DNA from 3 places in the Bacillus vallismortis genome. Region 2 is predicted to be linked to each of the others. Evidence: predicted binding sites of a transcription regulator. Region 2 holds the regulator's gene; each other region holds the start of a gene.
The links. The regulator Rex, encoded in region 2, represses fermentation and respiration genes when NADH is low (regulators of the CRP and FNR family bind a similar motif). The targets are predictions, from matches to a motif close to TTGTGAAATATTTCACAA.

Region 1 (3,281 bases), 330 kb from region 2:
GTCCGCCTTCTTGGAAAAGCGCCTTGAAGGCAGGAAGGCTCCAGATTGTGATCGCCGCGGTTAAAATGTAGAAAGGAGACCACGCTTTCGCAATGTCAGCGGCACTGTAAGCCTTTTTCTCACCAGCCTCGCCGGCTCCTTCCTCCCGGTACATCTCTTTCGGCTGCCATTTGCGGAGGAAGAGCGCAAGCCCGCCCATGCTGAATAAGGAAGCCAAAATGTTTGCTAATTCCGGCCCGAGCACCGCCATTGTCAGTGTCTGAACCGCTGTATACACACCGCTCACAAACAACAGGGCAGGCCAAGTCTGTTTGATTCCTTTCATTCGGTCTAAAAGGAAGACGAGCAGAAACGGAATGAAAAATGTGATCATCGGTAATGTCCACATCAATGTCCGTGACAGTTCAAGAGCGGACAAATTACCTATCTGCGCCCCTGTAATGACAGGAATTCCGATCGCCCCGAAGGCTCCGGAGGCTGCGTTCGCAATCAAGCAGAGTGCTGCCGCTTTTAACGGTTTAAAACCGAGTTCGACGAGCAGCGCCGCACTAATCGCAATCGGAACACCAAAGCCGGCCGCGCCTTCCAAAAACGCGTTAAAACAAAAACCTATTAATAATAGCTGTATTCGTTGGTCTGGCGAAATGCCGGCAATGCTGGAACGAATAATCGTGAACTTTCCGGTTTTCACAGCGATTTTATACAGCCACACCGCCATCAGGACGATATAGCCAATCGGCCACAGGCCGCTCCCGATTCCTAATAAAACAGAAGAAATGGCTTTTTCAATCGGCATATGAAATGCCAGAACAGAGACGATGAAACTGACGGCTAAGGTAAGGAATGCCGCGAGAATGCCTTTCATTTTAAAAACAGTTAAAGCCAAGAGAAAAAAGAGAATTGGAGTGAGCGCCACAAGTGCGCTCACATACTCGTTTCCAAACGGATTATACAGCTGCTCCCACATTGACAATCAGCCCTTTACTTTGAAGTTGATTCTAGTTGACGTTTTGTTTTGCAAAATGCGGCTTTAAAATGTTTTTAAGGACACCTGCGCTGTGAAGGAACTGTTCTTTTTCTTTCTCATTTAAGTTCAGCTCAGTAATGCCTGCAATACCTCCGCGGTTGACAACAGCAGGAACACCGATGTACACGTCATCTTCGCCGTATTGCCCGTCCAGATATGTGCTGACAGTTAAAATGCTGTTTTCATTATGAAGAATGGCTTTTGTAATACGGGCAAGACTCATCGCAACACCGTAATAAGTCGCACCTTTTTTCTCAATAATATGGTAAGCGGCGTTTTTCACGTCATCTACGATCTGGTCAAGCTCCTCTTGTTTATACGCAGCATTTTTTTCAACAAGTTCACTAACCGGCATACCGCCGATATTCGCGTGGCTCCAGACAGGAAGCTCTGTGTCGCCGTGCTCGCCGATAATATGCGCATGCACGTTTTGAGGCGCCGCGCCAAAGTATTCGCTCAGCATGTAACGGAATCTCGCAGAATCTAGTGTTGTGCCGCTTCCGATCACCCGCTCTTTTGGCAGGCCGCTGAATTTCCATGTCGCGTAAGTCAGAATATCAACCGGATTTGTCGCGATTAAGAAAATGCCGTCAAATCCGCTCGCCATCACTTCACTGACGATTCCTTTGAAAATCTTTATATTCTTTTCTACTAATTCAAGGCGTGTCTCACCAGGTTTTTGGTTTGCTCCGGCGCAGATGCAGACAATATCAGCATCCTTGCAGTCTTCATATGTTCCGTAAGATGTTTTGACCGGTTGCGGCGCAAACGCTTTTCCGTGGTTTAAATCCATTACATCGCCCATTGCTTTTTCTTTATTTAGATCAATGACCACAAGCTCATCTGTGATCGCTTGGTTCAATAACGCAAATGCATAACTGCTTCCAACAAAACCCGCTCCGATTAAAGCTACTTTATTTACATGTTTGTTCATCATTAATCATCCTTCCAAGGGTATGTTTTTCTTTGATGTTTGTTTGTGAAGTATTTCACATTTATATTGTGCAATATTTCACAAACTATTGCAAGAGAAAAGTTTTGTCTGATTTATGAACAAAAAAGAAACCATCGAGGATGGTTTCTCAAATGATACCAAAATCTTAAAACGGTCTATCATTTTAGGATTTTGGCATCTTTTCAGGTGATGTAAATACCCTTGAAATCTAGGAAGGACGAGCATCATCGACGGGCAGACCTGACATCGAATGCGAGGGTTTGTCGACACGCTGAGAAATGATCCATGTTGGTTTCTATGAGATTCTCTCCTCGCTTTCCCTCAATAAGGAAGAGAACCGCTTAAGCCAGAGTTGTTATATACACCATTTTGCACATAATCAAATCCAGGCTGATTTTGGCCGGGCACTTGGGCGCTGCCATTATTAAACACCACTTTGGCGTTCGTTGTATCCGTATCCGCAGGAAGCGTCAGCGTGTAAATTCCATCCGCATTCCTAGCCATTGCTTTTCCCGGCCAAGATCCGGTCAATTCGATTGTCCGGCCTCCATCCTGTTTATAGATATAAGCATTTACTTGGCCCCAATGATTCGGATTTTGATAGCCGATTGTATTAGCCAAAGACGGATCTCTTTTTATAAAAGTGTATTTCTGCGTCTTCGTTACACCATCACTGTTCGTCCCTGTTAACGTGATATTGTATGTCTTGCCAAACGGATCTCCCTTTCCGATCGTTAGCTGATCCCCATCTTTGAACGCAGTTTCTTGCCCATTATTCATTTGATACACGGCTTTTGCCGTATTCGCATTTGCACGCAGGGTGATCGTCAGTTGATCATTGAAGGAATGTGTTACCCCTGTTTTGACATTCTCAATGAAGACGTGAGGACCGTTTGCGATATCGTCAGGATAAAGAACAGCCACAGATCTGGCATTGATCGTGCCTGTCAATTTACCATTCGTGACTTGAAATGCACCGGCACCAGCTTTATTATCATAGCTGCCATCAGGTAATTTCGTTGGCGTATTGATGGTGACAGAAGATGAACCTGCGTTTGCCAGCACAACGCCCTGTGAGCCGCGCTGATTCATGAATACCTGATTGTTTCCATTCGGATTCGAAAGTTCCTCAGGCTGTCCAGCCATTACATTGTGAAAAGTATTGACCGCAACGATAGCTTGGTCTTCAAACAAAGCACTCCCGCGATCGCCTATTTGGCTTTTCCCCGGGAATCTTACGCCATTCCCGCCGCCCTCAGGCCTGGAAAAGAAGAGAGGCGTACTGCCTGAGCGGGAAGC
Region 2 (3,281 bases):
ATTTCTTTTTTGCAGGACTGCTCAGCTCGATTATTTTCGGTATTGTTCACGCTGATTTGAAACACCTTCTTCTTTATACAGCAATGGGCTTTACCTTTGCCTTCTTGTATGCCAGAACAAAACGGATATGGGTGCCGATTTTCGCCCATGTCATGATGAATACGTTTGTCGTTATCATGCAGCTTGAGCCTGTTCAGAAGTATCTTGAACAGCAGAGCACACAAATGCAATTGATTATTGGAGGATTATTTTCATGAGAAACCCGGTCGTTTGGGGAATGATCTATTTTGCCGTAGGGTGCATCTTTACTTATCTTGCCGCAAGCTCGCCAGGCAGCATGTGGTCATTCTACTCCATCCTGCTGATGGTGTTCGCCGCCTACAACATCAGCATTTCATTTAAGATGTTCGCCTTTTCATTTAAAATCAAAAAGAACCAGAAATAAAGAAAACCCATTTCTCGGAGAGAAATGGATTCGAAATTAAATCCTAAAACGGTTTTCGTTTTAGGATTTTGTCATTTTTCAGCGTGATTGAGAACCCTTGAAGCCTAGGAAAAGCGAGCATTGGAGCGGAGCGAATGTTTTAATTCGTGAGCACCAACGCACAGGCTTGACAACGAATGCGAGGGTTTGTCAACACGCTGAATCCATTTCTCACATGAGAAATGGATTTTTATGATTGCCCGGAAGACACGTCCTGATCGGAAGCGCTGCTTTTCTGCGCTTTCCGATAAGCGGCCCTCGATATCAAAATACTGATTTCATATAAGATCAAAAGCGGAACAGTGACCATCATATGAGACAAAAGCTCAGGAGGCGTAATCAAGGCAGCGATCACAAGCAGCACAAAATACGCATACTTTCTGACCTTCGCTAAGAACATCGGAGTCACAATTCCAAGCCTGGTCAAAAACATGAGGATGACCGGCATTTGAAACAATAAGCCGAACGGAATTGTCAGCTGCAGGAGAAAGTGAAAATACTCATTAATTCCGATCACCTGATTGACATTCAAGTCTTGAGAGATTCGCTTCATAAAATCAACCACAAAAGGAAATAAAATATAATATGAAAAGGATAAGCCCGCTAAAAACAGCAAAACAGAGATTGGAATGTAGCTGAGCGTCACTTTTCGCTCTTTCTCATAAAGGCCCGGGCTCACAAAAGCCCAAAGCTGATACAGAATCACCGGCGAGGTCAGGACAATTCCGATGATAAACGCGAATTGCATAAACACAAAAAGCGGGTCTGTCAGGTTAAACGCGTTAAGCGTCAGCTCTTTCGCCTCATCTGTTTCTTGCAGATATACAATAATCGGCTTCGCTAAAAAAAACCCTGCGATAAAGAAAACGACAAAGGCCAACGCCACAACCAGCAATCGTTTTCGAAGCTCAGCAATATGCTCCAGCAGCGACATTTGATTCACTTTCATTCTTGTCATCCTTACTTACTGATCTTCTTTCTTTTTTTCCTCTTCATCACTCGTTAATCCTTTAGTAGCGTTTTTGAATTCACGAAGTGTGTCTCCAGCTGCTTTCCCCAGTTCAGGCAGCTTTTTGGGACCGAAGATAATCAAAGCAATGATTGCGATAACAGCAAGGCTTCCAGGACCGATCGGCATATGTGGGCTCCTCCTTTCCCTCTATTCGATTTCCTCCAAAACTGAATAATGCTTTAAGAAATAGACAAGTGACTGAAGCTCTACAGCTAAATCTATATGGTGAATTCGAATGTGGTCCGGCACATTCAAACGGGCCGGCGTAAAATTAAGAATACCCTTTATCCCTAACGCGACTAATCTGTCTGTAATGGGCTGAGCGGCAACTGCTGGCACTGTTAGAATGGCAACTGATTCATCTTTTACATACTGTTCAAGGTCATTAAGATTATAGACGGGCACACCGCCTACCTCAGTTCCTATTTTACTCTCATTTATATCAAAAGCCATAGAAATTTTTGTGTTATTATTTTTTGTGAAATTATAGTGAAGAAATGCCGTTCCCAAGTTCCCGACACCAATCAAGATGACATCTGTCATTTCATCCTGATCAAGCGTTTTGCGGAAAAAAGACAGCAAATAATCCACGTTATATCCATATCCTTTTTTGCCAAGAGCTCCAAAATAGGAAAAATCCCTGCGAATCGTGGCGGAATCAACCTTTACGGCATCACTGAGTTCAGCGGAAGATACACGCTGTTTTCCTGACGCATGCAGGTTCTTTAAAAAGCGATAGTAGAGCGGCAGCCGTTTTGCCGTCGCCTGCGGAATTTTTGATTGATCCTTATTCATTTTTGGTCCTCCACATTATACTCGGATAGTTCTCTTTTAAAGTCACCGTTTTTCCCGCCTGTCTTTTCAAGCAAGAAAGTAGGGCCGATGACCATCCCTTTATCAAGAGCCTTGCACATATCGTAAACAGTAAGAGCGCACACCGATGCAGAAGTGAGCGCTTCCATTTCCACACCTGTACTCCCTTTCGTTTTGACCTGTGCTTTTATATGAAGTATAACTTCTGTTTCTTTTATTTTCCAGTCAAACGATATGTCTACCCCGCTCAGTGATAGCGGATGGCACATCGGAATGATATTGGACGTTTGCTTTGCGGCCATAATGCCTGCCACCTGCGAAACAGCCAATACATCTCCTTTACCGATATCGTGACTTTGTATTTTCTCGTACACTTCATGCTTCATGTGTACGCTTGAAACAGCCGCCGCAGTACGGACAGTCGAAGATTTTTCGCTGATATCCACCATCTGGGCTCGTCCCTGTTCATTAAAATGAGAAAATCCATTCATATTCAAACTCTCCTTAAAAAGATCATACACTATTTTCTTCTCTATGTCTTATTCGGCCAATGTATTGTTTGCTGACTTCTGATTGATAAGCTACACTTAACTTATTATAGCAGAGGTGAAATAATATGATGATCTTACAAGTTAATCAGCTGTCCAAATCATTTGGTGCTGATACTATTTTAAACAATATAAAGCTGGAAGTCAGAAATCGTGATCGCATTGCCATTGTTGGTCGAAATGGCGCGGGTAAATCCACGCTGCTTAAAATTATCGCAGGCCAGCTATCGTATGAAAAGGGCGAAATCATTAAACCGAAAGATATGACAATGGGATATCTCGCCCAGCATACGGGCTTGGATTCTAAGCTTACCATAAAAGAAGAGCTGCTGACTGTTTTTGACCACTTGAAAGCAATGGAAAAAGAAATGCGGACGATGGAAGAAAAAATGGCGGCAGCTGATCCGGATGAATTGGAAAGCAT
Region 3 (3,281 bases), 1.0 Mb from region 2:
ATTGCTGCATGAGATAAAGGCGCTCTATAAAAAAGAATATGGGATCGGACTGTGGGCGATCCGACATGTAAAAGAGACATTGGGCGTGTCCCTGCCTGAAGATGAAGCGGGTTATATTGCCCTCCACATCCATACGGCGAAGATGGATGCGGATAGCATGTATTCAGCGCTGAAGCATACGACCATGATTAAAGAAATGATAGAAAAAATAGAAAACTACTTTAATCGAAAGGTGGATGAAAACAGCATTTCCTATCAACGCCTTGTCACGCATTTGCGATACGCGGTCAGCCGGTTGGAATCAAATGAAGCGCTCCATCATATGGACGAGGAGATGCTTTATTTCATCCAAAAAAAGTATTCATTTGCCTATCAATGTGCGCTGGAGCTGGCGGAGTTTTTGAAAAATGAATATCAATTGCATTTGCCGGAGTCCGAGGCCGGCTATATCACGCTGCATGTCCAGCGTCTTCAAGATCTCTCGGAATAACCGCTTTGACTTGCAGAGAGTGATCTCTGGAAGTTTTTTATTTATCGGGATTGAGCTTGTAGTACATCCATCCCATCATGACCATTCCAGCGGCCAGATTTCCGAGTGTAACAGGAATTAAGTTTCTGACCGCTCCCGTCAGTGTCACTGTATCAGGGTGCTCGATCAAAAGTGAGATGGCGAATGTGCACATATTGGCAATGCTGTGCTCAAAACCGGAAATAAAGAAGCAGAAAACAAAAAGCATCATGGTAAACAGCTTGGCTCCTTCTCCTTTGAGAGACATCGGGATGAAAAAGGCGAGGCACACAAGCCAATTGCACAGCATTCCTCTGAAAAACAGTTCGGAAGCGGACGGCTCCATTTTGTGCGCTGCCAGATGAATCAAAAAGGAGTGAACAGAAGCCTCCTTAAAAAGTCCTGTCGCGCTAATCAGAATGGCAAATAGGATGGCGCCAATTAAATTGCCGGCATAGCTTGTCATCCACAAGTACAGGGTGTCCCGCCAGCGAAGTTTTTTTCGAAGTGCGGTATAGGTGAAATAAAAGGTATTGCCGGTAAATAAATCCCCGCCGCCGTAAGCAATCAGCAGAATAGCTGCCCCGAATGTGACAGCGGCTGCCGGAAAGGCAAACGGAGAATCAGCGATGAAGAAATAGCTGCCTGTTTTGCTTGCGGCTGTAATGCCGAAACCGATAAACATGCTGGCCAAAATAGATCTGAGCACATAACGCATTTTGCTGGAAACAAATATATTTTGTTTTTGTAAAGCGTACTGTTCAACCTTTTGCAATGCTTGAGTTTCCATGTTCTTTTCCTGCTTTCTTTGATGGTTGAGCATAGTATAGCATGATATTGTGAAGTATTTCACAATTAAATTTTACGAATTTATGTCTAAATGTTTTATCAAACTTTTTAACTAAAAAACAGTTGACGAAAACGCTATCATGTTTTATGATGAAAGCGTATTCTTAATCTGAATAAGCGGGATTGTGACTGGTAAAGCAGGCAAGACCTAAAATTTGCGTAAATGAAAAAGGATCGCTGTGTCCTTTATTCATTGCCGAATTTTAGGTCTTTTTTGTTTAAATAAAAGGAGGAAAGACAAAATGGATTACAAAGAGACTGCAAAACGACTCATCGAGCTTCTCGGGGGCAAAGAAAACATTATCAGCGCGGCTCATTGTGCAACAAGACTGCGTTTAGTGATGAAAGATGAATCAAAGATAGATCAAACACAAGTAGAAGAGCTTGATGGCGTCAAAGGCGCTTTCAGCAGCTCGGGCCAGTACCAGATCATTTTCGGAACAGGCCTTGTCAATAAGGTGTACGATGCTTTTTCGAAGGAAGTTGATGTCGAACGTGACGAACCTGTAAATCACCAGGATGCGGCAAAAGACAAACTGAATCCAGCTGCGAGATTTGCGAAAACGCTTTCAAATATTTTTGTTCCAATCATTCCGGCTATTGTCGCCAGCGGTCTATTAATGGGATTGTTGGGAATGATCAATGCGTTTCAATGGATGAGCAAGGATTCTGCTTTGCTGCAGCTGCTTGATATGTTTTCAAGCGCGGCCTTTATTTTCTTGCCGATTTTAATCGGGGTCAGTGCTTCAAAAGAGTTTGGCAGCAACCCTTACTTGGGAGCGGTTATCGGGGGAATCATGATTCATCCGACGCTTTTGAATCCTTGGGGATTGGCGGAAGCAACACCGGATTTTATGCATCTTTTTGGAGTTGATATCGCGCTTCTTGGCTATCAGGGAACTGTCATCCCTGTCCTGCTAGCGGTTTATGTGATGAGCAAGATTGAGAAATGGACAAGAAAAGTGGTTCCTCATTCCGTAGATTTGCTTGTTACACCTTTTGTCACAGTGATTGTCACCGGGTTTGTAGCTTTTATCGCGATTGGTCCTTTAGGCAGAGCGCTTGGCTCCGGCATTACGGTTGCTTTAACGTATGTATATGATCATGCCGGTTTTGTCGCGGGTCTGATTTTCGGGGGCACGTATTCACTTATTGTTTTGACAGGCGTCCATCACAGTTTCCATGCGATTGAGGCAGGACTTATTGCGGACATCGGCAAAAACTACTTGCTGCCGATTTGGTCAATGGCGAATGTCGCACAGGGCGGGGCCGGCCTTGCCGTCTTCTTTATGGCAAAAAAGGCAAAGACAAAAGAAATCGCGCTTCCGGCTGCATTCTCTGCTTTTCTGGGCATTACTGAACCAGTCATATTCGGAGTCAATCTTCGCTACCGTAAGCCATTTATCGCCGCGATGATCGGTGGCGCATTAGGCGGTGCATATGTCGTATTTACTCAGGTTGCTGCAAACGCTTACGGGTTAACGGGTATTCCGATGATCGCCATTGCTGCGCCGTTTGGTGTTGGCAACTTGATCAACTATCTGATTGGAATGGCCATTGCGGGAGTGTCAGCATTCATCGCAGCGTTTATCATGAAGATTAATGAAGATGAGGGGAGAAAAAAATGACATCACATGATCAGGAGCTTCGTCGCCGGGCATATGAAGAAGTGGAGAAAAAAGAGCGGATCGCTAACAGCGATCCGCATCGCCAGCATTTTCATATCATGCCGCCGGTTGGGCTGCTGAATGATCCGAATGGCGTGATATATTGGAAGGGTAGCTATCATGTGTTTTTTCAGTGGCAGCCGTTTCAGACAGGGCATGGCGCGAAATTCTGGGGCCATTATACGAGTCCGGATGCTGTGAATTGGAAGCGGGAAGAGATTGCGCTGGCACCGAGTGATTGGTTCGATAAAAACGGC

Region 1: the regulator Rex is predicted to act here: its motif matches at 2,005-2,022, upstream of BV11031_RS16870 (L-lactate dehydrogenase).
Region 3: the regulator Rex is predicted to act here: its motif matches at 1,346-1,363, upstream of BV11031_RS20525 (formate/nitrite transporter family protein).

What each region holds. Positions count from the first base shown of each region.
Region 1 covers NZ_CP026362.1:3,207,846-3,211,126, forward strand. The annotation lists gene BV11031_RS16865 (L-lactate permease) at 1-967, opposite strand, end outside; gene BV11031_RS16870 (L-lactate dehydrogenase) at 999-1,964, opposite strand; gene amyE (alpha-amylase) at 2,304-3,281, opposite strand, start outside.
Region 2 covers NZ_CP026362.1:2,879,127-2,882,407, forward strand. The annotation lists gene BV11031_RS15175 (CPBP family intramembrane glutamic endopeptidase) at 1-257, shown strand, start outside; gene BV11031_RS15180 (YdiK family protein) at 254-445, shown strand; gene tatC (twin-arginine translocase subunit TatC) at 675-1,442, opposite strand; gene tatAY (sec-independent protein translocase protein TatAY) at 1,449-1,622, opposite strand; gene BV11031_RS15200 (redox-sensing transcriptional repressor Rex) at 1,644-2,291, opposite strand; gene moaC (cyclic pyranopterin monophosphate synthase MoaC) at 2,288-2,800, opposite strand; gene BV11031_RS15210 (ABC-F family ATP-binding cassette domain-containing protein) at 2,926-3,281, shown strand, end outside.
Region 3 covers NZ_CP026362.1:3,883,966-3,887,246, forward strand. The annotation lists gene sacT (sac operon transcriptional antiterminator SacT) at 1-490, shown strand, start outside; gene BV11031_RS20525 (formate/nitrite transporter family protein) at 528-1,298, opposite strand; gene scrA (PTS system sucrose transporter subunit IIBC) at 1,600-2,985, shown strand; gene sacA (sucrose-6-phosphate hydrolase) at 2,982-3,281, shown strand, end outside.